3 regions of the Bacillus sp. 7894-2 genome follow, and region 3 is predicted to be linked to each of the others. Evidence: riboswitches for the same ligand, from Rfam matches in the RefSeq annotation. Region 3 holds a riboswitch; each other region holds the start of a gene.
The links. A riboswitch is a leader RNA that binds a small molecule or an ion and turns the genes downstream of it on or off. The one in region 3 is predicted to bind S-adenosylmethionine.
Positions count from the first base shown of each region.

Region 1: another riboswitch for S-adenosylmethionine. It lies ahead of CHI10_RS03000 (methionine biosynthesis PLP-dependent protein); the one in region 3 lies ahead of metK (methionine adenosyltransferase).
Region 2: another riboswitch for S-adenosylmethionine. It lies ahead of CHI10_RS07610 (homoserine dehydrogenase); the one in region 3 lies ahead of metK (methionine adenosyltransferase).

Region 1 is NZ_NPDG01000015.1:314-10,566, reverse strand. It holds gene metH (methionine synthase) at 1-2,583, opposite strand, end outside; gene CHI10_RS03010 (bifunctional homocysteine S-methyltransferase/methylenetetrahydrofolate reductase) at 2,576-4,426, opposite strand; gene metC (cystathionine beta-lyase) at 4,431-5,615, opposite strand; gene CHI10_RS03000 (methionine biosynthesis PLP-dependent protein) at 5,612-6,724, opposite strand; SAM riboswitch class I at 6,800-6,916, opposite strand; gene CHI10_RS02995 (hypothetical protein) at 7,109-7,348, shown strand; gene sucA (2-oxoglutarate dehydrogenase E1 component) at 7,666-10,253, shown strand, end outside.
Region 2 is NZ_NPDG01000051.1:7,029-17,281, forward strand. It holds gene CHI10_RS07590 (hypothetical protein) at 63-248, shown strand; gene yhbH (sporulation protein YhbH) at 531-1,703, shown strand; gene CHI10_RS07600 (general stress protein) at 1,763-2,371, opposite strand; gene CHI10_RS07605 (NUDIX hydrolase) at 2,574-3,212, shown strand; SAM riboswitch class I at 3,289-3,390, shown strand; gene CHI10_RS07610 (homoserine dehydrogenase) at 3,511-4,722, shown strand; gene CHI10_RS07615 (hypothetical protein) at 4,783-4,977, opposite strand; gene CHI10_RS07620 (CBO0543 family protein) at 5,116-5,643, opposite strand; gene CHI10_RS07625 (DNA-3-methyladenine glycosylase) at 5,788-6,393, opposite strand; gene proC (pyrroline-5-carboxylate reductase) at 6,514-7,329, shown strand; gene CHI10_RS07635 (L-cystine transporter) at 7,539-8,927, shown strand; gene CHI10_RS07640 (YitT family protein) at 8,965-9,537, opposite strand; gene CHI10_RS07645 (NCS2 family permease) at 9,674-10,253, opposite strand, start outside.
Region 3 is NZ_NPDG01000079.1:290-10,542, reverse strand. It holds gene ytkD (RNA deprotection pyrophosphohydrolase) at 1-215, shown strand, start outside; gene CHI10_RS12025 (ABC transporter permease) at 242-1,051, opposite strand; gene CHI10_RS12020 (ABC transporter ATP-binding protein) at 1,029-1,808, opposite strand; gene CHI10_RS12015 (ABC transporter substrate-binding protein) at 1,831-2,826, opposite strand; gene CHI10_RS12010 (alpha/beta hydrolase family protein) at 2,982-3,767, shown strand; gene CHI10_RS12005 (DUF2584 domain-containing protein) at 3,854-4,096, shown strand; gene pckA (phosphoenolpyruvate carboxykinase (ATP)) at 4,354-5,940, opposite strand; gene CHI10_RS11995 (thiol-disulfide oxidoreductase DCC family protein) at 6,159-6,533, shown strand; SAM riboswitch class I at 6,639-6,754, shown strand; gene metK (methionine adenosyltransferase) at 7,061-8,257, shown strand; gene asnB (asparagine synthase (glutamine-hydrolyzing)) at 8,553-10,253, shown strand, end outside.

The DNA.
Region 1 (10,253 bases), on a different contig from region 3:
AACAGCATTTAGCGCTGCTGCCTGTTTTTGATCCTGCTGGATTCGCAGTTTCTCAGCTTCTTCAGGCTCCTGAAGCTGATTGGCTAAAGAGAGACCGTTCATAGCATCCTTGGCATACAGCACGAGACCGTCATATTCCTTGGAAATTTTAGTATCCGTAAATTTCCTTGAAAGGGCGGCGCCGCCAACTAAAATAGGAATATCAATTCCAGCCTGTTTCATGTCGTGTGCCGTTATGACCATCTGCTGTGCAGATTTAACAAGCAGCCCTGAAAGGCCAACCATATCCGGATTCTCACGCCTGATGTTTTCAATCAGTTCAGCAGGGGAGACTTTGATTCCCAAATCTATCACTTCATATCCATTATTGCTTAAAATAATATCCACAAGATTTTTCCCTATATCATGAACATCGCCTTTAACGGTTGCCAGGATGATTTTCCCCTTGGATGAAGATTGGGCTTCACCTTTTTCCATATGCGGTTCAAGATAAGCGACAGATGCTTTCATAACCTCGGCGCTCTGCAGAACCTCTGCGACAATCAGCTGATTATCATTGAACAATCTCCCTACTTCCTTCATTCCGTTCATTAAAGGGCCATTAATGATATCAAGCGGAGCAGGGTATGCCTGGAGAGCAAGTTCGAGATCCGGCAGCAGCCCTTCTTTTGTTCCTTCGAGTATATAATAGGCGAGGCGTTCTTCAAGTGTCATATCCGGAAGAACACTTTTGCTTTCTTTTTTCTTATCCCGGTAAAAATCAGTGAAAATGGCAAGTGATTCATCAGTAGTTTCAAATAGCAGCTTTTCAGCCATTAAAACCTCTTCCTTAGATATGGAAGCAAATCTTTCGAGTTTTTCTGTGTTCACTATCGCATAATCCAGGCCTGCCTGGGTGCAGTGATAAAGAAATACAGAATTTAAAATTTCCCTGCCGACAGGAGGAAGGCCGAAGGAAACGTTACTGATTCCCAAAATAGTTTGAACCTCCGGCAGAGCCTCTTTAATAAGTCTGATTCCATCTACCGTTGCCTTTGCAGACCCGATGTATTGCTCATCCCCTGTCCCGACAGGGAAGACGAGGGGGTCAAAAATAAGATCCTGAGGCGGGATATTATATTTATTTACAAGCAAATCATGAGAACGCTTTGCAATCTCAAGTTTACGTTCAGCCGAAACACCCATTCCTTCTTCGTCAATCGTTCCGACAACCACTGCAGCACCATAGCGGTGAACAAGAGGGGCAATCGCCTCAAAGCGTTCTTCGCCATCTTCCAGATTAATCGAATTTATGATGGCTTTACCCTGTGAATAGGTGAGAGCTTTTTCAATCACTTTTTCATCTGTTGAATCGATCACGAGCGGAACTTTGATTTTTTTAACTAATTCCTTGATGAAATTCTCAACATCCTGCATTTCTTCACGATCAGGATCTGCCAGGCAAATATCAATAACATGGGCACCGCCTTTTACCTGGGCACGGCCTATCTCTGCAGCTTCCTCGAACTTTCCTTCTGCAATCAGCCTTTTAAACTTGCGGGAACCAATTACATTGGTTCGTTCGCCGACCATTATGGGTCTTAAAGTTGGATCATCATAAATCAGAGGTTCAATTCCGGAAACTTTATGCAGGGAGTTCCCCTCATAATTCCTTGGCTTATAATCTTTAACCGACTCAGCAATTGCCTGAATATGTTCAGGTGTGGTTCCGCAGCAGCCGCCTACAATATTCAGCCAGCCTTCTTTGGCAAAACCCTCAAGCTTGCTCGCCAATGATTCGGGAGTTTCATGATACTGTCCTTCTTCATCAGGCAATCCTGCATTGGGATAGCAGCTGACTGCAGTGGATGCCAATCCTGATAGAGAACGGATATGGTCCTGCATGAATTCGGGCCCTGTCGCACAGTTCAGTCCAACTGCCAGAGGCTTCATATGTTCAAGTGAAATATAAAAGGCTTCAATCGATTGGCCTGCAAGGGTTGTGCCCATCGGTTCAATTGTCCCGGAAACAATGAGCGGCAGTTTTATTCCCGTCTTTTTTGATGCCTTTTCAATGCCGATAAATCCAGCCTTCACATTCAGCATATCCTGACTGGTTTCGAGGAGAAGAAGATCGGCTCCGCCGTCTATTAACCCTCTGGCCTGCTCTTCATAAGCTTCTATCATGTTTTCAAATGTAGAACCGCCGGTAACACTCAGTGTCTTCGTCGTTGGTCCCATAGCGCCTGCCACATATCTCGGCCATTCAGGAGTAGACATGCGGTCTGCAGCTTCTCTGGCAATTTCAACAGCAATTTTATTCAATTCATAAGCTTTTTCTTCCAGATCGTAATCTGCGAGAACAATGCTGGTTGCGCCAAAGGTGTTGGTTTCAATAATGTCTGCGCCGGCTTTTAAATATTCAAGGTGAATATGTTCAATAACCGATGGAGCTGTAATATTTAAATTCTCGTTGCAGCCTTCATATTCTTCTCCGCCAAAATCATCTGCTGTAAGATTGGCTCTTTGAAGCATGGTGCCCATTGCTCCGTCCATGATCAGGATCTTCTTTTTTAACTGCTCCTGCAGTGATGGTTTATGCATGCTGTTTCCTCCTTGAAAGCCGTTCGGTTGTCTCACGGGCATAGTTTGATAGCTCGACAGTCATTTCATAGCGCATAAATGGAGTGATAAGGTAAATGCCATTAAACAGCTCTGCCGCAGCATCGATCAGCGACTTGGCAATGGCAATGCCTTCAGCGCCAGCTCGTGCTGGATCATCCTTTAATGAAGCCATCCTGCTTCTAATACTGTCGGAAATTTTGATTCCCGGAACTTCATTATGAAGAAATTCTGCATTCCGGCTGCCGGTAAGAGGCATTAAGCCTATATAGACAGGTGCTTTTAAATCTTTCACAGCCTCATGAACCTCAAGCAGTTTTTCTTCAGAGAAAACAGGCTGCGAGATAAAATAATCCGCACCATGCTCCAGTTTCTTTTCGAGCCGCCCAACCGCTTTTTCCAATGAACGTACATTGGGGTTAAAAGCGCCCGCCACTGAAAAGGCAGCTTTATGGCCAAGGTCTTTGCCTGAAAACGATAATCCTTCATTTAACTGCTTGATCATACTGATCAATTCAAATGAAGAAACATCATACACAGAAGAGGCGCCTGGAAAATCACCGACACGGGCAGGGTCTCCTGTTACAGCAAGAATATCATTTAAACCCAGGGCATGAAGACCCATTAAATGGGATTGAAGTCCGATTATATTCCGATCCCTGCAGGTTACATGAACAAGAGGGCGTAATCCGGTCTGCTGCTTGACAAGATAGCCGAGTGCAGAGTTGCACACCCTTGGTGAAGCAAGGGAATTATCTGCAAGAGTTATAGAATCAATTCCAGCATCCTTCAATGCCTTTGCACCTTCGAAGAAGCGGGCAGTATCAAGCTTCCTTGGAGGATCCAGCTCAACAATTACCGATGGCCTTTCTCTGACAATATCCTGAAGAGGAGGGAGCTCTCTTAATGGTTCAGGTTTCTCTGAAACAATTATTTTATTAACTGCCTTTATCTCTTTTTCCTCGATTGGGGGAAGTCCTTTTAAAACGTCAGCAAACGCCTTGATATGGTCAGGTGTTGTTCCGCAGCACCCTCCAAGCAGGCGGATGCCCTGATTCCGGAATTCTATTGCAGACTGCCGGAAATACTCCGCGTCACCTTCATAGTGAAATTTCCCGTCCGTATAGGCTGGAATACTGGCATTTGGATAGGCAGATAAATAGGCATTCTTTGGCAAAGGCACACTTTCGAACGTTTTCAGCATATGATGGGGGCCTAGCCTGCAATTGATTCCGACAACATCAGCGCCCATTCCGTCAAGCTTTGTTAATGCATCTGCTATAGGAGTCTGGTTCTGAAGAACTCCAGCTTCCTGAAGTGAAACCTGTGCGATAATCGGCAAATCGGTTTCTTTTCTGACTATAGCGAGAACCGTTTCAAGTTCTTCAAGATCATAGTAAGTTTCAAGCAAAATACCATCTACATCCTCAAGCAGCAGACAATAAAGCTGCTCACGGAAACTTCTTTTTATTTCCTCCAGTGTAATCATGTTCGGTTTGAACCCTCTGATCCCGCCGATTGTACCGGCAACATATGAACGTCCCTCGGCAGCTTTTTTGGCAATCCGGGCTGCAGCACTGTTAATCTCTTTCACAGAGTCTTCAAGCCCATACCGCTGCAGCTTCAGATAATTCGCCGCATACGTATTGGTTTGGATCAACTCAGCCCCTGCGCCTATGTACGCTTCATGGATGTGCTGGATCTGTTCAGATTGCGATAGATTTAATTCCTCAAAACAACTGTCGGTGCCATAGGAATAAAGAAGAGTTCCCATCGCGCCATCTGCTATGATGATTTCATTCTTTAATTTATCCAGGAAACTCAAAGTATCACCCCCGCTGTAAAATGGATTGCTTTGTTTGTCCGGCAGCAGATAAAGCTGCCTTAAAATCTTCTATAATATCATCTGCGTTCTCCAGACCAACAGAAAGACGGAGAAGACTGTCTGTTATTCCGCGCTGTTCTCTTTCAGATGCAGGCATGGCTGCATGCGACATTTTGGCAGGGTAGGAGAGGATGGATTCAACTGCTCCGAGACTTACTGCAAAAACAGGAATTTTTGCATTTTCCACAAATACTCTCATCGACTGTTCATCTTCAAGTTCAAAAGATAAAACAGCACCTGCGTTCACAGCCTGCTTTTCCTGGATTTCATAGCCGGGATGTTCTGTAAAACCGGGATAATGAACCTTCTTTACTGCCGGGTGATCATGAAGGAAACGGGCAATCTTCTCAGCCGATTTCACAGACTGATCCAGCCTTACCTGCAGCGTTTTAATGCCTCTCAGGACAAGCCAGGCATCCTGAACACCCAGAATAGCTCCAAAGGAATTTTGGAGAAAAGCCAGCCTTGCACCTAATTCCGGATCCTTCACAACAGCTAATCCGGCAACGACGTCACTGTGTCCGGATAAAAATTTGGTTGCGCTGTGCAGCACGATATCTGCCCCTAAAGAGAGCGGTTTTTGAAGGGCAGGGGTCAGGAATGTGTTATCCACAAAAGTCAGCGCTCCATGCTGCCTTGCCAGTGAACTGATGGCCTGGATATCTGTCACCTTCAGCAGCGGGTTGGAAGGAGTCTCTACATAGAAAACCTTTGTGTTAGGGCGGATTGCTTTTTTTACTTTCTCAAGATTTGTCATATCAACAAATGTGTGCTCAATGCCAAAACGGGACAGGACTTCTGTTGTCATGCGATAGGTTCCGCCATAAACGTCTTCTGTAATGACCACATGATCACCCTGTGACAAGAGGAGGAATGCTGTGGAAATGGCAGCCATTCCAGAAGAAAAGGCAAACCCTCTAATCCCTTCTTCAAGCTCTGCAATTACTTCCTCAAGTGCTTCCCTTGTTGGATTCAGGCTGCGGCTGTAATCATATTTTCCGAATGCATCTATATCTTTTTGATGGAAAGTGGAGGCATGCTGGATCGGTACACTGACACCTCCTGTTTCCGGGTCGAATTTTTGATTATTGTGAAGCAGCTTCGTTTGAAATGTGTAATTCGTACTCATCGTACTGCCTCCTTTAAAACCTTTGCAAAAGCATGTTCAAGATCAGCCTTCAAATCTTCTGCATTTTCAATTCCAACCGAGAAACGCAGAAGCCTGTTACAGACTCCGGTTTCAATGCGGATCTCTTCAGGGATGTCCGCATGAGTTTGTGTTGCGGGATATGTTATAAAACTCTCGACTCCGCCAAGGCTTTCAGCAAAGGAGATAAGGGAGAGGTTCTGCAGAAAAGGATTCACCCAGGTTTCATCCTGGACCCGGAAAGATATCATGCCTCCCTTGCCTGGATAAAGAACATCCGTTACGGCATCGTGGTCTGATAAGAAAGCCGCTAATTCCCGGGCATTTTTTTCATGACGTTCCATGCGAAGAGATAGTGTCTTCATGCCTCTGATTAAAAGCCAGGAATCAAATGGGCTAAGGACCGCACCGGCAGCATTGTGGTTCATGGCCAGATCCTCACATAACTTTTTGCCTTTTGCGACAACTAAACCGGCAAGGACATCATTATGGCCTCCAAGATACTTTGTCGCACTATGGATGACAATATCAGCACCAAGCTTTAGAGGCTGCTGAAGAAGGGGAGTGTAAAATGTGTTATCAACAATCAGGAGAATATTATGCCGTTTCGCGATATCAGCTATCAACTGAATATCTGTCTCTTCCATCAGCGGATTTGTGGGAGTCTCCAGAAAAATAGCTTTCGTTTTTTCGGTGATTAATTCTTCAACATTTTCCGAAGTGCCCGTATTCACATATTTGCTCTGCAGTCCCCATTTTTTGAAGCCCTGTTCAAGCAGACGATAGGTTCCGCCGTATAAATCCTTGGAAACAATCCACTCATCACCTGATTTAAAGAGGGAAAGAATCGTAAGGATGGCAGCCATACCCGAACTGCAGGCATAGCCTTGATCGCCTTCTTCCAGATTTGCGATCGCCTTTTCAAGCAGCTGGCGGGTAGGATTGCCTGTACGGCTATAGTCAAAACCGGTTGACTGGCCAATGCCTTCATGCCGGTAGGCAGTGGAAAAGTATACAGGCGGATTGACTGCACCTGTTGCTGATTCGCTCCTGTTTCCAATTTGCGCTAATTTGGTGTCAATATTATACATGCTGGTAAACACTCCTTCTTTAAAATAAAAAAAAGCCTTCTATAAGAAGAAGACTTTTAATGTGAACAGCCATTCTTCTTATCTTTCAAGTTTTCTAAAAAACTTGCAGGAATTAGCACCTTTTCAATCAAAATACGATTGCTGGTTGCTGAGGCGTCGTCGGGCCTTACCCTCGACCTCTCTGGATAAGAAATCAATTATTAAATTTTCTCTAAACTTTACTACAGTAAACCGTTAATAGTCAACACTTTTTTGAATATTTCATGTATTGATTTTAAATGACTTCTTCCTGGCATAAACTGTTATAGGTAGATCGCTTTAAAGTTCAGAATATTTCCTTTATAATGATGATGAACATAATATTTTTCTTGGAGGGAAGCTTTTATGCAAGAACATAGTCACTGTCTTCACAGATTTGCCGAAACAGATGGGCCGGCGGTTTTCCGGACAATTGATGGCATTGAAGTGAATGTCGCCGGCAGCTTATTTCAAAAGTGTACAACTTGCGGACATTTTGATTTTCCCGTGGATACCAGAGAAGCTATTGAATCTTCCCTTAAAGAAAAGAGAAAAAATACCAATGAATCGAAACAAATCTATATAAACCTGGTAGAAACTTTTTAAAGCCGAAACCTTTCGGCTTTTTTTATATGTTCAGTTATTTCATATTTATAAATGTTTAACCTTTTACAAATCATTTTTTTAGAATAAGTAATTGCTAAAAAAATTTTTTAATAGTTTTCCACTATATTCATGTTTTTATCTTTGTACAACTAGATTTTACGTGTTAGAATAACTGTGGAAACGTTTTATCCTCTGAAAAATATTATTATTCATAAAAATGAATTTGTTAATCCCTTCTAATGATGGGTATTGTACTTTTAGAGAGCAAAAACGTATTGAATTATTCACTTACAAAACAGTTATGGAGGTAATTTTCCATGAAAAAGCCATCTAATGGTGAGGGACCTTTTGAACAGGGATTTCATGGCCCAAACCTTGGCTACGTTATTGAACTTTATGAAAGATATTTAGAGGATCCATCATCAATTGATCCTGAAATGAAAGAGTACTTTAAAAAAAATGGTTCCCCTCTTACGAGTGAAGGAACGGCGCAAATGGCTTCATCAGCAAATCAGCCAATGAATGCCGGACAGCTTGAGAAGACGCTCGCTGCTATTCGCCTGGCTGATACTATCCGCACATATGGCCACTTGGCTGCCGATATTTATCCGCTGGGTAACAATAAATCGGAAACTGCTTTATTTGAACTGAGCAAATATGGCTTAACTGAAAATGACTTAAAAGAGATCCCTGCTGGTGTCATTACTAAAGATGCCACATATCCTTTACGCAACGGACTTGAAGCAATTGAATTCCTGAAGAGCGCTTATATGGGACCCATTGCTTTTGAATTCCAGCATATATTTGATGAAAACGAAAAAGACTGGCTTCGCCGCAAAATTGGGGCCAACAGCCATAAGCTGTCAATGCAAAAGACGGAAAGACTGAAAGTTTTAAGAAGACTGACTGAAGTTGAGGAATTTGAAAAGTTCCTTCATAAAACCTTCGTCGGACAAAAGAGATTCTCCATTGAGGGTCTGGATACAATGGTTCCTTTATTGGATGAAATTGTTTCTGAATCTGTTTCGGATGGAGCAAAAACGATTAACATCGGCATGGCCCACCGCGGCAGGTTAAATGTTCTTGCCCATGTGCTTGGAAAGCCGTATGAAATGATTTTCGCGGAATTCCAGCATGCGCCGAATAAAGAACTGGTTCCTTCTGAAGGATCTATCGGCATCAATTACGGCTGGACAGGCGACGTGAAGTATCATCTTGGTCTTGATAAACAGATCAAAGATGAGAATACGACCATTGCCAGACTGACATTAGCTAACAATCCGAGCCATCTTGAATTTGTCGGTTCACTTGTTGAGGGCTACACGCGAGCTTCACAGGACAACAGAACAAAGGCCGGTTATCCTGAAGTAGATCCAAAAGCGGCTTTAGCCATTATCATTCATGGAGACGCAGCATTCCCAGGACAGGGGATTGTAGCAGAAACACTTAATCTCGGACAGCTGACCGGCTATAACACTGGCGGTTCGATCCATATCATTGCCAATAATACTATTGGGTTCACAACAGAATCATATGATTCACGCTCTACCAGATATGCAAGTGATCTGGCCAAAGGGTATGAGATGCCAATTATGCATGTTAATGCAGACGAACCTGAAGCAGTAGTTGCAGCGGCAAGAATTGCCTGCGAGTATCGTGCTAAATTCCAGAAGGATATCCTCATCGACTTAATCGGGTACCGCCGTTTTGGACATAACGAGATGGACGAGCCTATGACGACGAATCCTCTTATGTATAATATTGTACGCAAGCGGCCAACCGTGAAAGCGCTGTATGCTGAAAAGCTCTTAAATGAAAAGATCATCAGCAAAGAGGAAGCTGAAGGCGTCCATAATGAAGTACTGGAAAAAATGAAGGCAGCCTATGAAAAAGTCCCAAAAGAAAAGAAGGCAGCTGAGTTAACCGATCCTCCTGAAACTGTCGAAAAGGGTCTGCCAAAAATTAATACAGCCGTTTCAATTGATAAACTAAAGCAAATCAATGAAGAATTATTAAAATGGCCGGAGGATTTCAAGGTATTTGATAAACTCGGCAAAATTCTGCAGCGCAGATTGGAAGCGCTTGAAGGGGACGGCAAGATTGATTGGGGTCTCGCAGAAACACTGGCATTTGCAACCATCCTATCTGATGGCACACCTGTCAGACTGACTGGCCAGGATTCAGAGAGAGGAACATTTGCTCAAAGAAACGTTGTTCTGCATGATCATACAACTGGAAAAGCGTATTCACCTTTGCATAAGCTTTCAACTGCCAAGGCTTCTTTCGCTGTCCATAATAGCCCATTATCTGAAGCCGCTGTTGTAGGCTTTGAATATGGATATAATGTATTTGCTCCGGAAACGCTTGTTTTATGGGAAGCTCAATATGGTGATTTTGCCAATGCAGCACAGGTAATGTTTGACCAGTTTATTGCTGCCGGCCGTGCAAAATGGGGCCAAAAATCAGGTCTTGTCATGCTCCTTCCTCATGGATATGAAGGACAGGGACCTGAACATTCAAGTGCGCGCCTGGAAAGATTCCTGACTCTTGCAGCTGAAAACAACTGGACAGTTGCCAATCTTTCTTCATCAGCACAGTACTTCCATATTTTACGAAGACAGGCTGCCATACTTGGAAAAGAGGAAGTTCGCCCGTTAGTGATCATGTCTCCGAAGAGTCTGCTGCGCAATCCGACTGTCGCATCAAATGGAATTGAATTGAGCGAAGGAGAGTTCCGGTCTGTAATCGAACAGCCTGGTTTAGGCCAAAATCACGAAAAAGTGAAACGCATCATTCTTGGAACAGGAAAGATTACAATTGATTTAGCCGAAAGCCTGAAAAATTATCCGGATCAGGATTGGTTCCATATTTTACGTGTGGAAGAAATCTATCCATTCCCAATGGA
Region 2 (10,253 bases), on a different contig from region 3:
GAACCATTATAAAAGTTTAGATTGGCCCAATTAGGGGTATAAATACAGCAGAGGTGATATTCATGAAAAAGAAAGAATTAGATAAGGATTATACACCGAGAAACAGCTCAATGGCGGAAAATATTGAGGAAATGGAAAACCTGGGCAAGCAGATGGAAAATCTCCGGACCAATAAAGAATTAAAAGAGGATTACGATAAATATCCGGACCCCATTCAAAATAAAAACAAAGACAAGAACCTTCGCTAAACGCGGAGGTTTATTTTTGTTGAAAAATGGGCTTGTCCAAAAGATGCTTCGAATGTCTTATTGTCAAAATTATTTGTAAATTATTTTGTCTTCCCGCATATGATAGAGTAATAAACATTTCTTTGTATTGGTGCATTAATATCAAAATCACTGCCGGGAAATGAGTCTATGAAATGAAGGCAGACTGCTGAAATGGGGATGTTTCATCTTTTTTTGACACTCGCGATATTGTATGTTGGAAAGCTGTAATGTGTGAAATTTAATTTAAAAGGAGGGGTTAACATGACGAATGTCAATAACCATCAGTTTGTGATTTCCCAAGAAGATTGGTCCCTCCATCGCAAAGGCTATGATGACCAGCAGCGTCATCAGGATAAAGTCCAGGAAGCAATCCGCAACAATTTGCCTGATTTAATAACGGAAGAAAACATTGTAATGTCGAATGGGCGGGAAGTAGTAAAGATTCCGATTCGCTCGTTGGATGAATACAAAATCCGTTATAACTATGATAAAAACAAACATGTCGGCCAAGGCGATGGAGATAGCCAGATTGGAGATGTAGTGGCCCGTGACGGATCCGGCAGCAAGAAAGGACCCGGAAAGGGGCAAGGAGCAGGCGACCAGGCAGGCGAGGATTATTTTGAAGCAGAAGTATCACTCATGGAAATTGAAGAAGCTTTATTTAAACAATTGGAATTGCCTAATTTAAAGAGAAAAGAACAGGATGAAAATGTGATAGAGGATATTGAATTTAATGACATCAGAAAGACAGGATTAATGGGCAATATTGATAAGAAAAGGACCATGATGTCGGCATTCAAGCGCAACGCAATGAAGGGAAAGGCAGCGTTCCATCCAATTTATAAGGAAGATTTAAAGTTTAAGACCTGGAATGAAATAGTAAAGCCCGATTCAAAGGCTGTCGTGCTTGCGATGATGGATACGAGCGGATCAATGGGGATCTGGGAAAAGTATATGGCCAGAAGCTTTTTCTTCTGGATGACGCGGTTCCTGAGAACCAAATATGAAACAGTGGAAATTGAATTTATTGCCCACCATACAGAAGCAAAAGTGGTTTCAGAAGAGGACTTTTTCTCAAAAGGAGAAAGCGGTGGAACGATTTGTTCATCTGCCTACCGAAAAGCGCTTGAGTTGATAGATGCCAAGTACGATCCGCGCAAATTTAATATTTATCCTTTCCATTTCTCAGACGGTGATAACCTGACCTCTGATAATGCCCGCTGTGTGAAGCTGGTAGAAGACCTGATGAAAGTGTCCAATATGTTTGGATACGGTGAGGTCAACCAGTACAACCGCCACTCGACTCTGATGTCCGCCTATAAAAATATCAAAAATGATGATTTCCGATATTATATTCTTAAGCAAAAAGCAGATGTATTCCATGCGATGAAAAGCTTTTTCAAACAGGAAGAGGATAAGAAGAAATATGCATAAGAGAGGGAAACCTCTCTTTTTCGTTTCAGCAAAAAGCCCCCATTTTCAGGGGGCTGATGCTATTTAAGCCTGTCTTTTGTATGCACTTCTTCCCGATTTACTTCACTGGTTTTCATCTCTGCTGAAGTATGTGAATGCTGAACACGACTGGGATTCTCGCTGGCACAGCATGTATCAGCGGATTTATCTGCCAGTGTTTTGATATCCGATTCATGGACAACCTCCCGGGCTGAAGCACTCTCCATATATCCTTCAGAGTTTTCGGCAGTGATTCTCTGATTGTCCTGCGTGGAGTTTGGATATTTCCCATAATAGTCAGCGATTAAGACATATTTTCCATCAAAAACCATGCTTGCGTATCGATCCAGGTCATGTTCATCAAATCGTGTACCATCTTTTTTATCGGGATCAATCCCTGAACTTGTGGCCGGATCTTCCCCCATGAAAAGAGCTTTAACAGAATCAAGAAAACGCTGATTGCCCAGCTCCTGGGAACCGACTATTCGCAAGTTCACTCCGTAATTGTCTGCAAAGCTTTCAAGATTTGCGCCATCCTTTGAGACGATCACAAGATTTTCCTTCTGATATCCATTTGACCCTGCACCTTCAATGGCTTCTTTAAGCTCTTGCTGAGTATCGTATCCGCCTATTAATATATTCTTCTTCATATTTTCACTCCCAGTGTAGTATGATATATTTTTATTTCCCTGAATTACTGGCGGAGAAACGTTCTTTTACTTTTGAAGGGCTGGATGCAATAGCCTATAGTCCTGAATCATTATATGGCACAAGCCGTATAAATTAATAAAACGCATAGAATACAGTATGATAAAGATATAATAACTGAATTGCTGCTGGAGGTGGGCAGATATGGAGATTGAGAAACTGGCTAAAAGGTTATGGAACAGAACCCCCATCATTTTGGGGAGTGAGCGATTTTCGAAGTTCGCTATTTTGCTTCCGCTGGTTGAAATCAATAATGAGGTACATGTCCTATTTGAAGTGCGTTCACTAAGAATGAGAAGGCAGCCTGGGGAGGTATGTTTCCCCGGAGGAAGGATAGATCCGGAAGATAGGGATGAAGAACATACAGCCATCCGTGAAACCTCTGAGGAACTCGGTGTGGGCGAAGACAGCATCACAAATGTTTCCCCGCTGGATTACATGATCTCCTTCGGTCAAATTATTTACCCTTATGCAGGCATCATCCAAAACCCGGACAAGATTGTGCCGAACCCTGATGAAGTAGAAGAGGTTTTTACCGTCCCCCTTTCATTTCTGAAAAAAGTACAACCTGAAACATTTCACGTAAATTTTAAAGTTGAGCCTGAAGAAAATTTTCCTTTTGACTTAATCGCCGGAGGTGAAAATTACAATTGGCAGACAAGGAGAGCGGAAGAGGTATTTTACTATTTCCAGGACAAGGTCATCTGGGGGCTGACTGCCAGAATTCTTAAGCATTTTCTTGAGATCATAACAGAAGATTTCAATGAAAGTGAAAACGTCTGAAGAAAATATTTTTCAAAAAAGGTTGACGCAATCCTGATAAATGTTTATGATTCATATAAATTGAATACTTAGAAACTTCTTATCAAGAGAGGCGGAGGGACTGACCCTATGAAGCCTCGGCAACCAGCATTTATGCACGGTGCCAAATTCAGAGGAATACAATTTCCGAAGATAAGAAGGCGGAATGAACGGAATATTAATTCAAACCCCTTCTTGTCTGTAATGGACGGAAGGGGTTTTTTGTTTTGATTGGAATCCACGCTTTAAATTTGGCTATTTTCGTAAGGGGGAATAAATAATGTCAGCGATAACCATCGGGCTATTGGGGTATGGAACTGTTGGAAAAGGAGTATATGAAATAATCAGAAAGCATCAGGGAAGGCTTCAGGCGATACTCGGGAAAGAAGTGAAGGTTTCCGCTATCCTGGTCAAAAATGTGAATAAACATTCTTTGCCTGATGATGATGTGCTGCTAACGGATGACTTTCAGGACATTATTGAGCTTCCAAAGCTTGATGTCGTCATTGATGCCATTGTTGGCAGGGAGCCGGGCTATACGTATCTGCGCCAGGCCATATCGAGAGGATGCCACGTCATTACAGCGAATAAAGAGATGTTTGCATTTCATGGAAGTGAGCTTGCGAGGCTGGCAAAAGAAAAGAATGTATCACTGGGATTTGAAGCAACAGTCGGCGGCGGAATCCCCATCATTCAGACCATCAAACAGCTGCTGAATGCCAACAGGATCGAACGGATTGAAGGAATTTTAAATGGCACATCCAATTTCATTTTGACAAGTATGCGTGAGGAAAACTTATCATTTGACGAAGCATTGAAAATCGCTCAGGAAAAAGGCTATGCAGAAGCCGATCCTAAAAACGATATTGAAGGTTATGACGCGTTTTACAAAGCAGTTGTTTTAAGCGAGCTTGTATTCGGGAAAGCGCCGGAACAGAAGTACTCTGTAAGAGAAGGCATTACTGATATTACGATTGAACAAATCCGGTTGGCTGATTCTCTGGGGCTGAAGTTCAAACATATAGCATCAATCCAGAAGGAAAAAGATTTTGTCCGCTGTACAGTAAAGCCGGTCCTGACAGGAGAATCCCATCCTCTATACAGAGTAGAAGGCGTGCAGAATGCCGTTTCAATCGATGCCGATATTGTCGGGAATATCAGTCTGCAGGGGCCTGGAGCAGGCATGTTCCCGACAGCGAGTGCGATTATTGAAGATTTAATTCATGTGGGCAAATCCGATTTCCCTTCAGCATATGAGGAAGCTGCGGTGGAAGAGAAGGTCCCTGAACAGGAGCTCTGGGTTATACTGGGTAATAATGCTGAAGGATATGAATTCCCTGAGGGAGTTGAAATCGTCAGCAAAGTGTCAGAACAGGCCGTGTTCGTTAAGGGAGCTGCAGAAGCTGTGTCATTAGCCGATAAGAAGGCTTATCAAGTGCTTGGAGATTATGCAGTCACGGCAGGGAAGTATAAACAGGTACAGCCGGTCTGAAAAACAGAAGGGGCAGTCTTTGAGCTGCCCCTCCTGATGTATGTTTAGAGATGGTGGATACTAAGCCTGCTGTTTATTAAATAAAGGATTATTTAATCCGGAATACAGGTCTTTAACATGAACTGTTACTATCTTAGCGCCAATCTGGACATGGACCATATTATCAAAAACAGCTGTTACCAGGCCGTTTAATGAAACATTCGCACCAATATTCAGATCTTTGCCGGGAGATTTAACATTTTTCTTGTTTGCCATCGTAACACCATCCCATTCCAATTTATTGAAACTTATACATAGAATATTGCCTTTTTATAGTAAAATAAACGCTTTAATAAAAAAAGTCCAGTAAAATAGCTTGTTTTTTTATCGACAAATTGTAATGATATTAGACATTTATCTAAAAACAGTTGATGGCACATCAAACTGCTTCCATAGGAAGAGGATGAAAAGAATGGACAGCCCCCATGCTGCAGCTGGCCGCTTGTGGTGCACCCAGAGGATGGTAAACATAACAGCATTAAAAAGAATCGACCATTTTAAATTCCAGCCATTATTGTACTTTATCAAGTTGAATTTAATGTCAACAATCTCATTAACCGTATAGAGAAGGACCCAGCCTGAGATATAAAGCAGTTTCTTAATAAGCTTGCCTGCAGGGAATCTGTATAAATAGATCAAAATGGTTGCCGGATACTTAACAGCCATAATGGAAAAGCTGATATGGGTGTTTGTTAAATTCACTTTCTCATCGATTCCCTGCGGGGCATAAGTCCACATCGGATAAAAGTCTGAGAGAAGATATAAATATAAAAAGTCCCCTAATATGTAAAAAAGCAGTGTGGGATAATACGTTTTCCAATTTCTCCAGTCACCCCACTTCCATAGAGCAAAAATCCACAAAAAAGCATAAAGAGCATTCATTTCATTCACCTCTTCCCGGAACGCACAGTTACTCCTATCCTATCCAATTTAAGAAAAAATAAAAAAACTAAGCAGGTTAAGACAAATAAATAACCGGAAAGTCCCATCAGAAGGGGTTTTTCCGGTCGTTTTTTTATATGGCTGTTATTTTCTGTTCCGTGAAACATAAGGACTGCCAGCCATCCAGAACCTCCACGGATAATCCCGTGCTTCCCCGGAATTATCAATGCCGATTCGTGTACCCCGTTTGATTTCCCCGGGAGGAATTCCTTTTGCAATCATAAGGGGAGGGCTGGTAAAATGGCGGCCATAATCATCTATTGTTATATCGAGAGCTTTAGTTAATTTACCTGGCCCATTAGTGAGGTTTTTAAGACCTTCCATCTTACGTCTTTTCTTCATTAACTCAAGTCCGTCGAGAGGTTCTATCCCTCTGATCAATACAGCTTCCGGCTTTTCCTTTGGACCGCTCACAACATTAACCAGGCAATGGGTATGCATCACATAAGTGTAGACAAAACCGGGTTCATTGAACATGATCTCGGTCCTTTTTGTTCTCCTGTTCCCGAAACTGTGTGCTGCTCTGTCCTCAGGGCCCATATAAGCTTCCGTCTCGACAATATAGCCTGAGGCAATTCCTTCTTCAGTTTCTTTGATCAATAAGCAGCCTAGAAGAGCTTCAGCCAACTGAAGCGTTGGCTGCTGGTAAAAGCTTTCTGGAAGAGGAGCATATTGTGTTATTTCCTTCATATTCAATCTCTCCAATAGTATTTTATAAGGTTCTGTCTTATGTTTTTACCCTGTGCTATTTTTTCATAACCATACGTGCAGTATAATAGCAAAAGGATTATAAGACAGGATGTGTGCTTAATGAATAAAAATATCGGTTTTATCGGATGCGGAAAAATGGCTCAGGCGATAATCGGGGGTATATTAAATTCTGATCTGGTGATTGCAAGGCAGATTATTGCTTCAGCGAAAACGGAGAAAACGCTTGTTGACGTTAAAAACAGGTGGGATATACAAACACGCTATTCGAATAGTGAGGCAGCGGAGGAAGCGGATATATTGTTTCTGGCTATTAAGCCTGATGCTCATGCTGCGGTTATTGACGAAATTAAAGATTGCATTCAATCACATGCCATTATCATAACGATTGCGGCAGGCATAAGTCTTTCTTTCCTGGAAAAGTCATTTGGCAGAAAGATTAAAGCAGTCCGCTCCATGCCTAATACTCCTTCTTTGGTGGGTGAAGGCATGAGTGTACTTTCAGCGAATGAATCACTTTCTCCTGATGAGATGGAAGATGTAATCAAAATATTTTCATGTATTGGGAGAGCAGCGGTTATGGAAGAAAAGATGATGGACGCAATTCCCGCAATTAGCGGTTCTTCGCCCGCTTATGCCTATATGTTCATTGAAGCATTGGCAGATGGCGGTGTAAAAGCCGGACTGCCTCGTGATCAGTCTTATGAGCTTGCAGCACAGGCTATTTTGGGGGCAGCCAGAATGGTGCTGGAAACAGGCAAGCATCCTGCGGAATTGAAAGATGAAGTTTGTACTCCGGGAGGTGCAACAATAGAAGCCGTTGCCGAACTGGAGAGAAAAGGGTTCCGTTCAGCGGTCATGAGTGCTATGGAACAATGCTTTGAAAAGACAAAGGCACTTTCCCGGAAAAATAATTAGGACAAGAATTATTTATCTGGACCCGGCACTTTTACAATGTCGGGTTTTTCAATGGTTTTAGGCACAAGTATAAAGAAAACCAAGAACATTCGGCAGCGAAGTAGAATATATAATAAGAAAATTTAAATTTTAATTCCGACTTGACTCATAGGAATACATGTATTATAGTAAGTCATTATAATAACATCTTTTGGGGAGGATTCAGTCCGATGAGTACAGGACTTTTAGTTTTAAATATTATTGTAATGTTTCTGCTTTTAGGCGCATTATTCTTTATGCAAAAGAAGCATATCTCATTCTCAAAGCGTGTGTTTACAGCGCTTGGTTTAGGGATCCTGTTTGGCTTTGCACTTCAGATGATATATGGACCTGGTGCTGAGGTTATTGCCAAATCTGCAGACTGGTTTAATTTAGTTGGCGGAGGTTATGTGAAGTTCCTCCAAATGATTGTCATGCCGCTTGTCTTCATTTCAATTTTAGGAGCTTTTACTAAGCTTAAATTAACCAATAATATTGGAAAAATAAGTGTCCTTATCCTTGGACTGCTTGTAGGTACCACTGCAGTTGCTGCTGCTGTCGGAATTGCAACAGCTGTCGGTTTTGATCTGGAGGCTGTCCAAATCAGCGGAGGCGATGCTGAGACTGCCCGCGGGCAACAGCTTGAAGAAACGTATCAGGGCATTGAAGGAAGAACGTTCCCGCAGCAAATGCTTGATTTGCTTCCGGCCAACCCATTCCTTGATTTTACAGGGGCAAGACCAACATCAACGATTTCAGTCGTTATCTTTGCAGCTTTTTTAGGGATTGCTTATCTTGGTGTGAGAAGGAAATCTCCAGAGCAGGCTGAACTTTTTGCAAAAATTGTGGATGCTTTCTATGCAATCATCATGCGGGTTGTAACATTAATTTTGCGTTTAACACCATATGGAGTTTTGGCAATTATGACGAAAACAGTCGCCATGAGTGACTTTGACTCCATTTTGAATTTAGGTAAGTTTGTTATTGCTTCTTATGTGGCACTTGCCATTATGTTCCTGATTCACCTGCTGCTTTTAACATTAAGCGGATTAAACCCAATCACATACTTGAAAAAAGCATTTCCGGTATTGACCTTTGCTTTTACATCAAGAACAAGTGCCGGTGCATTGCCTTTGAATATAAAAACACAAAAGTCACTCGGTGTTCCTGAAGGAATTGCCAACTTTGCAGGATCATTCGGCCTTTCCATCGGCCAAAATGGATGTGCGGGAATCTATCCGGCCATGCTGGCTGTAATGATTGCTCCGACTGTGGGCATTAACCCGCTGTCTCCTGGATTTATCTTTACGCTTATTCTCATTGTAGCGATCAGCTCCTTTGGTGTGGCAGGGGTCGGCGGCGGTGCGACATTCGCAGCGATCCTGGTATTATCTGCCCTTGACCTGCCTATTGCACTGGCTGGCTTGCTGATCTCCATTGAACCGCTAATCGACATGGGACGTACAGCCCTTAACGTCAGCGGGTCCATGACGTCTGGTATCCTAACAAGCAGAGTCACAGGTGAAATGGATGGAAACCTTTATAACGATATGAATGAAAAAATAGAAGCAGAAGCATAAGAAAAATCGACAGGTGCCAGGCACCTGTCGATTTTTTTCATTTGACCGTCTTTTTTATAACCGTTAAGGACGTCATGGCGCCCACAAATAGTATGGTTATAAACGAGTACAGGAATTTTTCAATACCGACTATCTTTAATCCGCTTAAAATAACCAATCCATCAATTGCGAATATTAAAGCGCCGATATTAACAGGAAAGAGTTTTGTCATCAGCTGTGCAAGCAGGTCTGTGCCCCCTGTGCTGGTTTCATAACGGAGCATAAGGCCGATTCCAAAACCCACCAGGCATCCCCCTAAAATAGAGCTGGGCAATATGGAAATATCAAAATGACCTCGAACAGAAGAAAGCAAATCAATAATGAAGGATGAAATCAAAAGACCATGCAGGCTATAGAAGAAGTATTTTTTCTCATAAAACCAGGCAAGTACATATAATGGAATGCTCAGGACAATCATGCTTAATCCAGTGGGGAATTCGTAGTAATAATGGAGGATCAGCCCTATGCCAATAATGCCCCCGTCAAGTAAATGGTGGGGGACAAGGAAGCCGTTAATGCCGATGCCTAATAATAAACTTCCTATTAAAGTTACTAGCAGCTTTTCAAACATAAGCCTATCACCCTAACTTGTCCATTCTTATACTTCTAGAATATGAAGAGTCAGGGGTGAAATAGAAGGGTTCCATGCAAAAAAAGCTTGTCCGGATTGGACAAGCTTTTGATCTGGTTTAACTGGGTGCTTCCGGTTAGTGTGGCAGGAACGCAAGCTGGTAAAAGAATAATACTGCAAATAAATATACAAGGGGATGAACCTCTCTCCATTTCCCTTTTACCACTTTCATAAGCGGATAAGCAATAAAGCCAAGTGCAATACCTGTTGCAATGCTGGATGTCAGCGGCATGCTTAAGATAATCAGGAATGCAGGGAATGCTTCATCAAGTTCATTCCATTTAATATGAGAAATGCTGCCCATCATCAGGCTTCCAACGATAATCAGGGCAGGTGCAGTAATAGCAGCAAGACCTGATACCGCACTGACAAGAGGTCCAAAGAAAGCTGAAAGCAGGAACAAACCTGCAACAGTTAAAGTTGTTAATCCAGTTCTTCCGCCGACTGACACACCTGTTGAAGATTCAATATATGCGGAAGTCGGACTTGTACCGAACATGGCACCGATTGAAGTAGCGATGGAATCCGACAAAAGGGCCTCACGTGCTCTGGGCATCGTTTTGCCTTTCATTAATCCGGCCTGCTGGGCAACGCCGATCATCGTTCCAGTCGTATCAAAAATCGTTACAAGCAGGAAGGAGAAAACAACGGCGTAT
Region 3 (10,253 bases):
AATATGAAGTTAACCTGGGTAAAGAGCATTTTGTCAAAGCTATTTTTTTCTCAGAGGTGAAAAGTCTCAACAATACAAATCATTATTTTGAAACAAACGGTCCCATATTGACAGGGGAAAACCTGCTTGAAGACAGGTGGAACAGCCAGTACAGCTTCATCATGAAGGATAAAGTAGTTGAAAAGAGCCTCGAGAGAATTTTGAAGGAAAAATAAAAACGGCATGCGGTTTGCCGTTTTTTTTATGAACCATTCTTAATTAGTTTTCTCTCCAGGAGTTCAACCAGCTGATACATCACTGTTGCAAAAACAGCAATTACAAGCAATGAAAGCATAACAAGCGTGAAGTTGAATACTTGAAAGCCGTAAATAATCATGTAGCCAAGGCCCTTTGAGGATACAAGGAATTCGCCGACGATCACCCCAACCCAGGATAACCCCACATTCACCTTTAAAGTTGAAATGATGGTCGGGAATGAAGCAGGCAAAATGGCTTCCCTGAAAATTTGAAATCGGTATGCCCCAAAAGTCTGAAGCACTTTAATATAATTGGGGTCTACCTCTTTGAAAGCCGTATACACGACAATGGTTGTGATGATGATCGAAATAATCGCACCCATGGCAACGATTGAAGTAAAGCTCGGGCCTAAAGCTACGATTAGGATAGGGCCAAGAGCAACCTTAGGCATTGAATTAAGGATAACCAAATAGGGATCCGCTATTTTTGAAAGCATAGGTGACCACCAGAGGATGGCTGCCAGGAATGTGCCTAAAAAAGTGCCCAAAATGAATCCAAATACAGTTTCAGACAAAGTGTAGCCTAAATCCACCATCAAGGTGCCATCCTGTATTTTGGTTAAAAATAATCCCCATACTTTAGAAGGTGCACTGAAAATCAGCGGGTCAATCCATTGCTTTTGGCTTGCCAGCTCCCACCCTGAAAAAAACACGATAAAGATGACAGCCTGATAGAAGCGGACCCACTTCTTTTCACGGTTCAGCGACCGGATATACTTCTGGTGGAGGAAGTTAACGTTCTCCTGCGGGTTCAAGGGACTCCAGCTCCTTCCATATAGTTTGAAAAATCGCTGGATATGCTTCATGATTTCTTGCGTTAAAAGGGGTTTCATCTCTTAATTCTTTCGGTATTTCAAATGTTTTATGAAGCTGTCCGGGCCTTGCGGAGAATAGAAAAACGCGATCACTCATGCTGATTGCCTCGCCAATATCATGGGTAACCAGTATGGCTGTTTTTCCGAAAGATTTAAGCGTGTCAGAGACCAGATCCTCAAGCTTTAGTTTGGTTTGATAATCCAATGCGGAAAAGGGTTCATCAAGCATTAGCAGCTTTGGACCGGTTGCAAGTGTTCTTACAAGGGCAACCCGCTGGCGCATTCCCCCTGAAAGCTGCTTCGGAAACTGTGACTCTACACCTTTCAGTCCCATCTCCTGAAGGAGCTTCAGTGCATAAGCTTTTTTGTCAGGAGTAAGGCTATTCCCGATTTTTAGCCCCAGCAGTATATTTTCTTCAATGTTCTTCCAGGGAAAAAGATAATCTTGCTGAAGCATATACCCAATTTCATTTTCTGCTGTTTCAACCCGCTTTCCTTCAAGTGTGACAGTGCCCTCTGTGGGTTCCAGCAGGCCAGCTATGATGGAAAGCAATGTCGTCTTACCGCATCCGCTTGGACCAAGGAAGGAGACAAATTCTCCTTCCTCCACGTCAAGCGAAACATCGGAGAGGGCCGTGACAGCAGAGGTTTTCGTAAAATAAGTGTGGTGGACAGCATCAACCTTCAGAAAATCCATGTCGGCCTCCTCTTTCGTTTAGTTACTTCATTACCCCTTCAGCAATCTCTGTGTTGACAAGTGTGCCATGCTCTATGCGCTTAGGGAGTTCTCCTGCTTCTTCCATAATGTTCTGCAGGTTAGCCCATTCTTCAGTATCCAGAATAGGATCTGTTGCAAAAGATCCCTGGCTCTTATAGCGGTCAACTACCATTTCAATGATTTCAAGCTCAGTGTTGTCAAAATATCCTTGAATAGCTTCTGCCGTTTCTTTCGAGCTATGCTGCTCAACCCATTGCTGTGCTTTATAAATCGCTCTTGTGAACTTCTCGACTGTTTCCTTATTTTCATCAATATAGCTTTGTTTCGTCATGAATGTGGTATAAGGTATATGTCCGGATTCGGTTCCAAAGGAAGCAACAATATATCCTTTGCCTTCTTTTTCAAATACACTAGCAGTAGGTTCAAAAAGCTGGACAAATTCACCGGTGCCGGATGCGAAAGCCGGAGCAATATTGGCATAATCAATATTCTGGATTAAATCCAAATCCTGGTGCGGATCAATGCCATGCTTTTTCAATACAAACTCGCCGGCCATCTGCGGCATGCCGCCTTTGCGCTGCCCGAGAAATGTTTTGCCTTCCAGCATATCCCATGAAAAGTTATCGATTTTATTGCGGGAAACGAGGAATGTTCCATCCGTTTGGGTAAGCTGTGCAAAGTTAATGACCGGATCATTGGAGCCCTGAGCAGAAACGTAAATGGAAGTTTCTGAACCTACAAGCGCAATATCAGCGCTATCCGACAGAAGCGCGGTCATTGTTTTATCTCCGCCGGCAGTTGTTGTAAGCTCTACTTTAAGTCCTTCTTCTTCAAAAAAACCTTTCTCAAGGGCTACATACTGTGGAGCATAGAAGATGGAACGTGTCACTTCAGCAATACGGACGGTTTGCATTTCATCCTTTCCGCAGGCTGCCAATGGAACGGTCAGTATCACTGCAAACACAAGAAGCATGCTTGTTTTCATCCATTTTTTCATAAGTCATAAGACCTCCCTTATGCTAAAAAAGTCAGATTAAAAGCCTAGGATATCGTATGAAAATCGAAAAAATGTGTGAATGCCCATGGAATTATTTTTAGAGGAAGGTCTAAAAGCTCAGACTAAAAGGAAGCCTCAAGAGGGAGGAAGACAACATGGAATTCAAAAACGGCCAAATCATCAATAAACAGAAATTTCCTTCGCCAAATCCGGCAATTGAATTATCGGTTGTTACGTATCAGGCAAATGGATTACATATAAAAGGCCTGCTGGCAGAGCCAAAGGGAGAGGAGCTATATGATGGATTCCTTTACCTGAGAGGAGGCATAAAAAATGTCGGAAAGGTACGGCCTTCCCGGATTGTCCAGTTTGCCTGTGAAGGCTTTATTGTATTCGCGCCTTTTTACAGAGGAAATCAAGGGGGAGATGGAAACGAAGATTTTGCAGGGGAGGACAGGCAGGACGCGTTTGCCGGGTTTACTCTTCTTCAGGAGCATGCCCGGGTAAAGAGAGTCCATGTTTTTGGTTTTTCACGGGGCGGTGTGATGGCATTGCTTACTGCAATCGAGTTTCCGCAAGCAGCCTCCATTGTCACATGGGGAGGGGTCAGTGATATGTTTCTCACCTATGTGGAGCGCAAGGATCTCCGGAGAATGATGAAACGGGTAATCGGCGGAACTCCGGTAAAGTTTCCGGAACGGTATAAATACCGCACCCCGCTTTTTCAGCTGGAGCAGCTGCAGGCACCTGTCTTAATCATTCATGGTGAACAGGATCATAATGTTTCGGTGGAGCATTCCTATCGCCTCGAAAAAAGGCTGAAGGCTCTTAATAAAGAAGTGGATAGCTGGTATTTCCCTGACTATACCCACTACTTTCCGCCAGCCGTGAACCGGAAGACGGTAGAGGATTTGGGTGCGTGGATGAAAAGTCATGAATGACGGATGATTTTCGCTTAAAGGCTTTCAGAGCAAGAAAAGCTGGGGTAAAATAGAGAAAAGTATAAAGAATGAAGGAGAGATATCCAATGGGTATGCCTTTAGAGCTGAACACAATGATCGTGACAAAGGGAAGGGAAAATAGACTTGATGAGAATTACTTTTCACTTGTCAAAGAAGGGTACAGATTATATCCCCTCGATATCCCGGTCGAAGTAAAAAGAACAATTGACGGCGACCTGAACGGAATGGGAGTCATCCGAAAAGTGGAATGGGAAAACAGCCGGACACTCATAACTTATCAGCTTGTTTCCTTAAACTCAACAAACTAGAAGAGCGCGCCTGGACAGAGTCCGGCGTTTTTTTGTTCAATGTGTTTCTGCTAATTCAAAAAAAGAATTGCCGCGCAAACGGCAATTCTTTCTCTAAAATGATAAGAAAGTATTAATTTTAACTTTGAGAACTGTCTAGCTCCAGCGCCTACCCCCTCGAGGTCACAAGCCAATCCTCCCAAAAAGGCGAAGAACGCCTTTCTGTGAGGCTCGTCTTGTGCTTGTCGGGGGTGGGCAAGGCGCTTGCGCTTTTCTTATTAGGCGATTGGTCCGCCTTTTTCTTCGATGTCAGATGAAACGCTTGAAAACTTCTTGAAGTTTTCACGGAATTTAGCAGCAAGTTCTTTTGCTTTCGCTTCATAAGCAGACTGATCTGCCCATGTTTTGTTTGGCTGAAGAACTTCATCAGGCACTCCTGTCACGTGCTGAGGAATTTCCAGGCCAAAAATCTCGTCCTTGATTGTTTCTACGTTGTTAAGTTCACCTTCTAGTGCAGCTTCCACCATAGCGCGGGTGTAGGCAAGCTTCATGCGTTCGCCGACTCCATACTCTCCGCCAGTCCATCCTGTGTTTACAAGGTAGACTTTTGCATTATGCTCATCGATTTTCTCGCCAAGCATTTCAGCATAACGATTTGCAGGAAGCGGAAGGAAAGGTGATCCAAAGCATGTAGAGAACGTTGCCTGTGGTGATGTTATGCCGCGCTCAGTTCCTGCAAGCTTGGATGTATAGCCGCTTAAGAAATGGTACATTGCCTGCTCTTTTGACAGTTTGGAGATTGGAGGCAATACGCCAAATGCGTCAGCTGTTAAAAATACGATTGTATTAGGATGTCCGGCAATGCTTGGGTCAACGATATTATCGATGGCCTGAAGCTGGTATGCCGCACGTGTATTTTCTGTTAAAGTGCTGTCATCGTAATCTGCAACCCGGGTTTCGCTGTTTACCACTACATTTTCCAGCACAGCTCCAAAGCGGATTGCATCAAATATTTGCGGTTCTTTTTCACGGGATAGGTTGATGCATTTCGCGTAGCATCCGCCCTCAATATTGAAGACGCCATTCGCAGACCAGCCATGCTCGTCATCACCGATCAGCTTGCGGTTCGGGTCTGCAGATAAGGTTGTTTTTCCAGTGCCGGATAAGCCAAAGAATAAAGCCACATCACCTTCACGTCCAACGTTTGCTGAACAGTGCATTGGAAGGATTCCGTTTTCTGGAAGCATATAGTTCATAACAGAGAAGATGGCCTTTTTTATTTCACCTGCGTATTCTGTTCCGCCAATTAAAACAGTGCGGCGCTCGAATGAGATAATAATGAATGTTTCGGACTTTGTGCCGTCAACAGCAGGGTCTGCTTTGAAATTTGGAGCAGAAATGACTGTGAACTCTGCCTGATGATCCAATAGCTCGTCTTCTGCCGGGCGAATGAATAACTGGTGTGCAAAAAGGTTATGCCAGGCATATTCATTGATCACCTGGATAGGCATGCGATGTTTTTTATCAGCACCTGCAAAGCCTTTGAAAACAAATACTTCTTCTTTTTCTTTTAAGTAATTGATTACTTTATTATAAAGATTGGAGAATGCTTCTTCAGAGATGGGCTGGTTTACGCTTCCCCAGTCCATTTTATCTTTATTCGATGCTTCTTCAACGATGTATTTATCTTTAGGAGAACGCCCTGTATACTTTCCTGTAGTAGCGCGTACAGCACCAGTGGAAGTAAGGCACCCTTCATTGCGGTTTAAAACTTTTTCCACAAGCTGAGGAACGGATAATTGCACTTGAATGTTGCTGCCATTTAATAATTCACTCAATTCGTTTGATATGCTTACAGAGTTCATCTGATGAATACCTTCCTTTTTCCCGATTTTTTTGTGAAAGTGATTACATCTCGAAATTAGTATAACACATTGAAATGATTAGTCTATACTATTACGAAACTTTTTTGTCTCTGTTAATAAATTGTCACAATTGGACAGCTAATCCACTTTGGCCGCCTTATAACCGATATATGCTATTATAGAAGAAAGTGTTAATTTTACAATGGGACTGATCTTAAATGAAAACAATTGCCCTATATGATGAAACTTGCTCGTTATGCAAGGAAACAAAGAGAATATTTAAAAAACTCGATTGGTTGAATAAAGTGGAGTGGATTTCCCTGCAGGAATATGAAAAAATGCCGGGTTCTTTATCATTTTCCAGACAAGATTTGCGCAAAGAGCTTCATCTTATTACCCCCTCGGGCAGCGTGAAAAAGGGTTACTATGCAGCACGGAGACTGCTGCTCCTATTTCCTGCATCCTTTTTGGTCAGCACCTTTTTATATTTACCTTTCACCGAACTTCTGGGCGATCCTGTCTACAAATGGATTGCTAAAAACAGGCATAAATTTCTAAAGAAAAAGTGTGATGATGGAAGCTGTTCCCTGTAAGGGGGAAACTGAATTATCCAAATCGTAATTTTACAGTTTAAATTAATGAAAATCTGTTGACATAGTTCGATAAAATACGGTATGATTCAACCTTGAACGGATACTCTCTTATCCCGAGCTGGTGGAGGGACAGGCCCTATGAAACCCAGCAACCTGCTAAAGGCAATAATCAGCAAAGGTGCTAACCTGACGCAAGGACGTAATTCCTTGAACGATAAGAGTGAAAGGCGCGAATCGATTTGCTTTCAACCTTTTCACTAATGAGAAGGTTTTTTATTTTGCAATGAAATGAACGGCTTTTGGAATGTACTATTTATGTGAGTTTTTGGCACGCTTATGAATGATGGACACATGGCATACTTGCCGGCGCTGTCTATTTTTCTAATAAAAACTCCATGTTTATTTCATACTACTAAGGGAATGAGTTCCGTATCAAACAGAGATCCATGAAATGACAGGGAAAATTATTTTTCCGCTTCCCCATTTCTTATTCTCGCTCAATTTTCTATTTATAAGGAGGAAGCCAGATGTCAACAAAACGTCGTTTGTTTACTTCTGAATCAGTTACTGAAGGTCATCCGGATAAAATCTGTGACCAAATTTCTGATGCAATCTTAGATGCGATTTTAGCTAAAGATGCGAATGCCCGTGTTGCTGCAGAGACTTCTGTAACAACTGGACTTGTATTAGTTGCAGGTGAAATCACAACATCTACATACGTAGATATTCCAAAAATCGTTCGTGAAACGGTAAAAGAAATTGGTTATACCCGTGCTAAGTATGGTTTCGATTCCGAAACATGTGCAGTTTTAACTTCCATTGATGAGCAGTCTGCAGATATCGCAATGGGTGTTGACCAGGCACTTGAAGCACGCGAAGGACAAATGAGCGATCAGGAAATCGAAGCAATCGGTGCAGGAGACCAGGGCTTAATGTTCGGTTTTGCCTGCAACGAAACGAAAGAGCTTATGCCTCTTCCGATTTCTTTAGCACATAAAATTTCCCGCCGCCTGACTGAAGTTCGTAAAGAAGAAATCCTTCCTTACCTTCGTCCGGATGGAAAAACTCAGGTAACTGTTGAGTATGATGAAAATGACAAGCCTGTCCGCATCGACACAATCGTTATTTCTACTCAGCATCACCCTGAAATCAGCCTGGAGCAAATCCAGCGCAACCTGAAGGAACATGTTATTAACCCGGTTGTTCCGAAAGAACTAATCGATGAGAATACTAAGTACTTCATCAACCCGACTGGACGTTTTGTTATCGGCGGACCTCAAGGGGATGCTGGTCTGACTGGACGCAAAATCATTGTTGATACTTACGGCGGATATGCACGCCATGGCGGCGGCGCGTTCTCCGGAAAGGATCCTACAAAGGTTGACCGCTCTGCTGCTTATGCTGCACGTTATGTAGCGAAGAATCTTGTAGCAGCCGGATTGGCAGATAAAGTTGAAGTTCAGCTTGCTTATGCGATTGGTGTGGCACAGCCTGTATCGATTTCTGTTGATACATTTGGAACAGGCAAAGTGGATGAAGATGTTTTAGTTGATCTGGTAAGAAAGCATTTTGATCTTCGTCCTGCAGGAATTATCAACATGCTCGGCCTTCGCCGCCCAATTTACAAGCAGACAGCTGCTTACGGACATTTCGGACGTACAGATGTTGACCTTCCTTGGGAGCGTACTGACAAGGCAGAAATTCTTCGTTCTGAAGCGCAATAGTAAATTTAAAAAGCGGGAGTTGCATTTACTGTGTAACTCCCGCTTTCTTTTTTGCGTCATAATACATATAGGGTGTTATTCGCTTTTCGGTCTTTATGCTCTATAGTCGTTTATCATTTTATGGTAACGTATAAACCTTCGGATAATGGCTTAATTTTCCGTACAGAAACATTTTATATTCTGCGTGCTAATTATTAGCGATTAGTGGTAGTATTATAGGGTATGTTTTCTAAGACAAAGAGCCGTTAGGCTATATCTAAATATTGAGAATAGAATGGAGTAGGTGACGTACATAATGTGTGGTTTTATTGGTTGTGTACATGAAAAGGCACAAAATTACCGTGACGCAGATAAAGAACAATTTCAAAATATGAATGATATCATTACACACCGGGGTCCGGATGACTCAGGATACTATTTTGATGATCATATTCAATTTGGCTTCCGCCGGCTGAGCATTATTGATATTGAAAGCGGACACCAGCCGCTGACTTACGAGAATGAACGTTATTGGATTATCTTTAATGGTGAAATCTATAATTATGTGGAACTTCGTGAAGAACTTCTCAAAGCGGGCTTAAGCTTCGAAACAAGCTCAGATACAGAAGTCATCATTGCCCTTTACAGCCATATGAAAGAAAAAGCTGTTGAAAAATTGCGGGGTATGTTTGCGTTTGTCATTTGGGATAAACAGGAGCAGTCTTTATATGGAGCCAGAGATCAATTTGGGATTAAACCTTTCTTTTATTACGATAAGGGAGACCAAACGTTCTTTGGATCAGAGAAGAAAAGCATTCTATTGGCCCTTCAGAATGATGTATTAAACTATGACTCCCTGCAGCATTATCTGACCTATCAGTTTGTGCCTGAGCCAAACACGATGTCAGAGGGAATCAACAAGCTGGAGCCAGGCCATTATTTTACTAAAAAAATCGGTGCTCCGATGGATATTAAGCGCTATTGGAAAGCTGCTTTCCACCCTGTGCAGAAATCAGAAGCTGATTTTACAAAAGAAATCAGAGATGTGTTATTCGACTCGGTCAAAATGCATATGCGTGCCGATGTTCCTGTAGGTTCTTTCCTTTCAGGCGGAATTGATTCTTCCATCATTGCGTCGATTGCGAAGGAATTCCATCCTGCTATTAAAACATTCTCTGTCGGTTTTGAGCGCAATGGCTTCAGTGAGGTGGATGTAGCGAAAGAAACAGCGGAAAAGCTGGGTGTCGAAAACATCAGCTATATCATTACTCCTGAGGAATACATGAATGAAATTCCGAGAATCATGTGGCATATGGACGATCCGCTTGCCGACCCGGCATGTGTGCCTCTTTATTTTGTGGCAAGAGAAGCACGCAAGCATGTAACGGTTGTACTTTCAGGTGAAGGAGCCGATGAGCTGTTTGGCGGCTATAATATTTACCGTGAACCACAATCCCTGGAGGTCTTCAATAAAATTCCTGCCATCGGCAAAAAGCTTCTTCGCTTGATTGCAAGCATGATGCCAGAGGGAATGAAGGGTAAAAGCTTTATCGAACGCGGTGTCACGCCAATGGAAGAGCGCTACATCGGAAACGCAAAAATGTTTACAGAGCAAGAGAAGCGCAATCTGCTTCATGTCTATAAAGACAGCTTAAATTATACGGATATCACGAAACCTTTATATGAAGAAAGCCGCGGCTATGATCCGGTTGACCGCATGCAGTATATCGACATTCATACCTGGATGCGAGGAGATATTTTATTAAAAGCGGACAAAATGACGATGGCTCATTCTCTCGAGCTTCGTGTTCCTTTCCTTGATAAAGAAGTGTTTGAAGTGGCTTCCAAAATTCCGACCAGCCTGAAAACAGCAAATGGCACCACGAAATATATTCTTCGCAAAGCTGCCGAGGGAGTCGTTCCGGATCATGTACTGAACCGCAAAAAGCTTGGATTCCCTGTGCCAATCCGCCATTGGCTGAAGGACGAGATGAATGAGTGGGCGAAAAATATCATC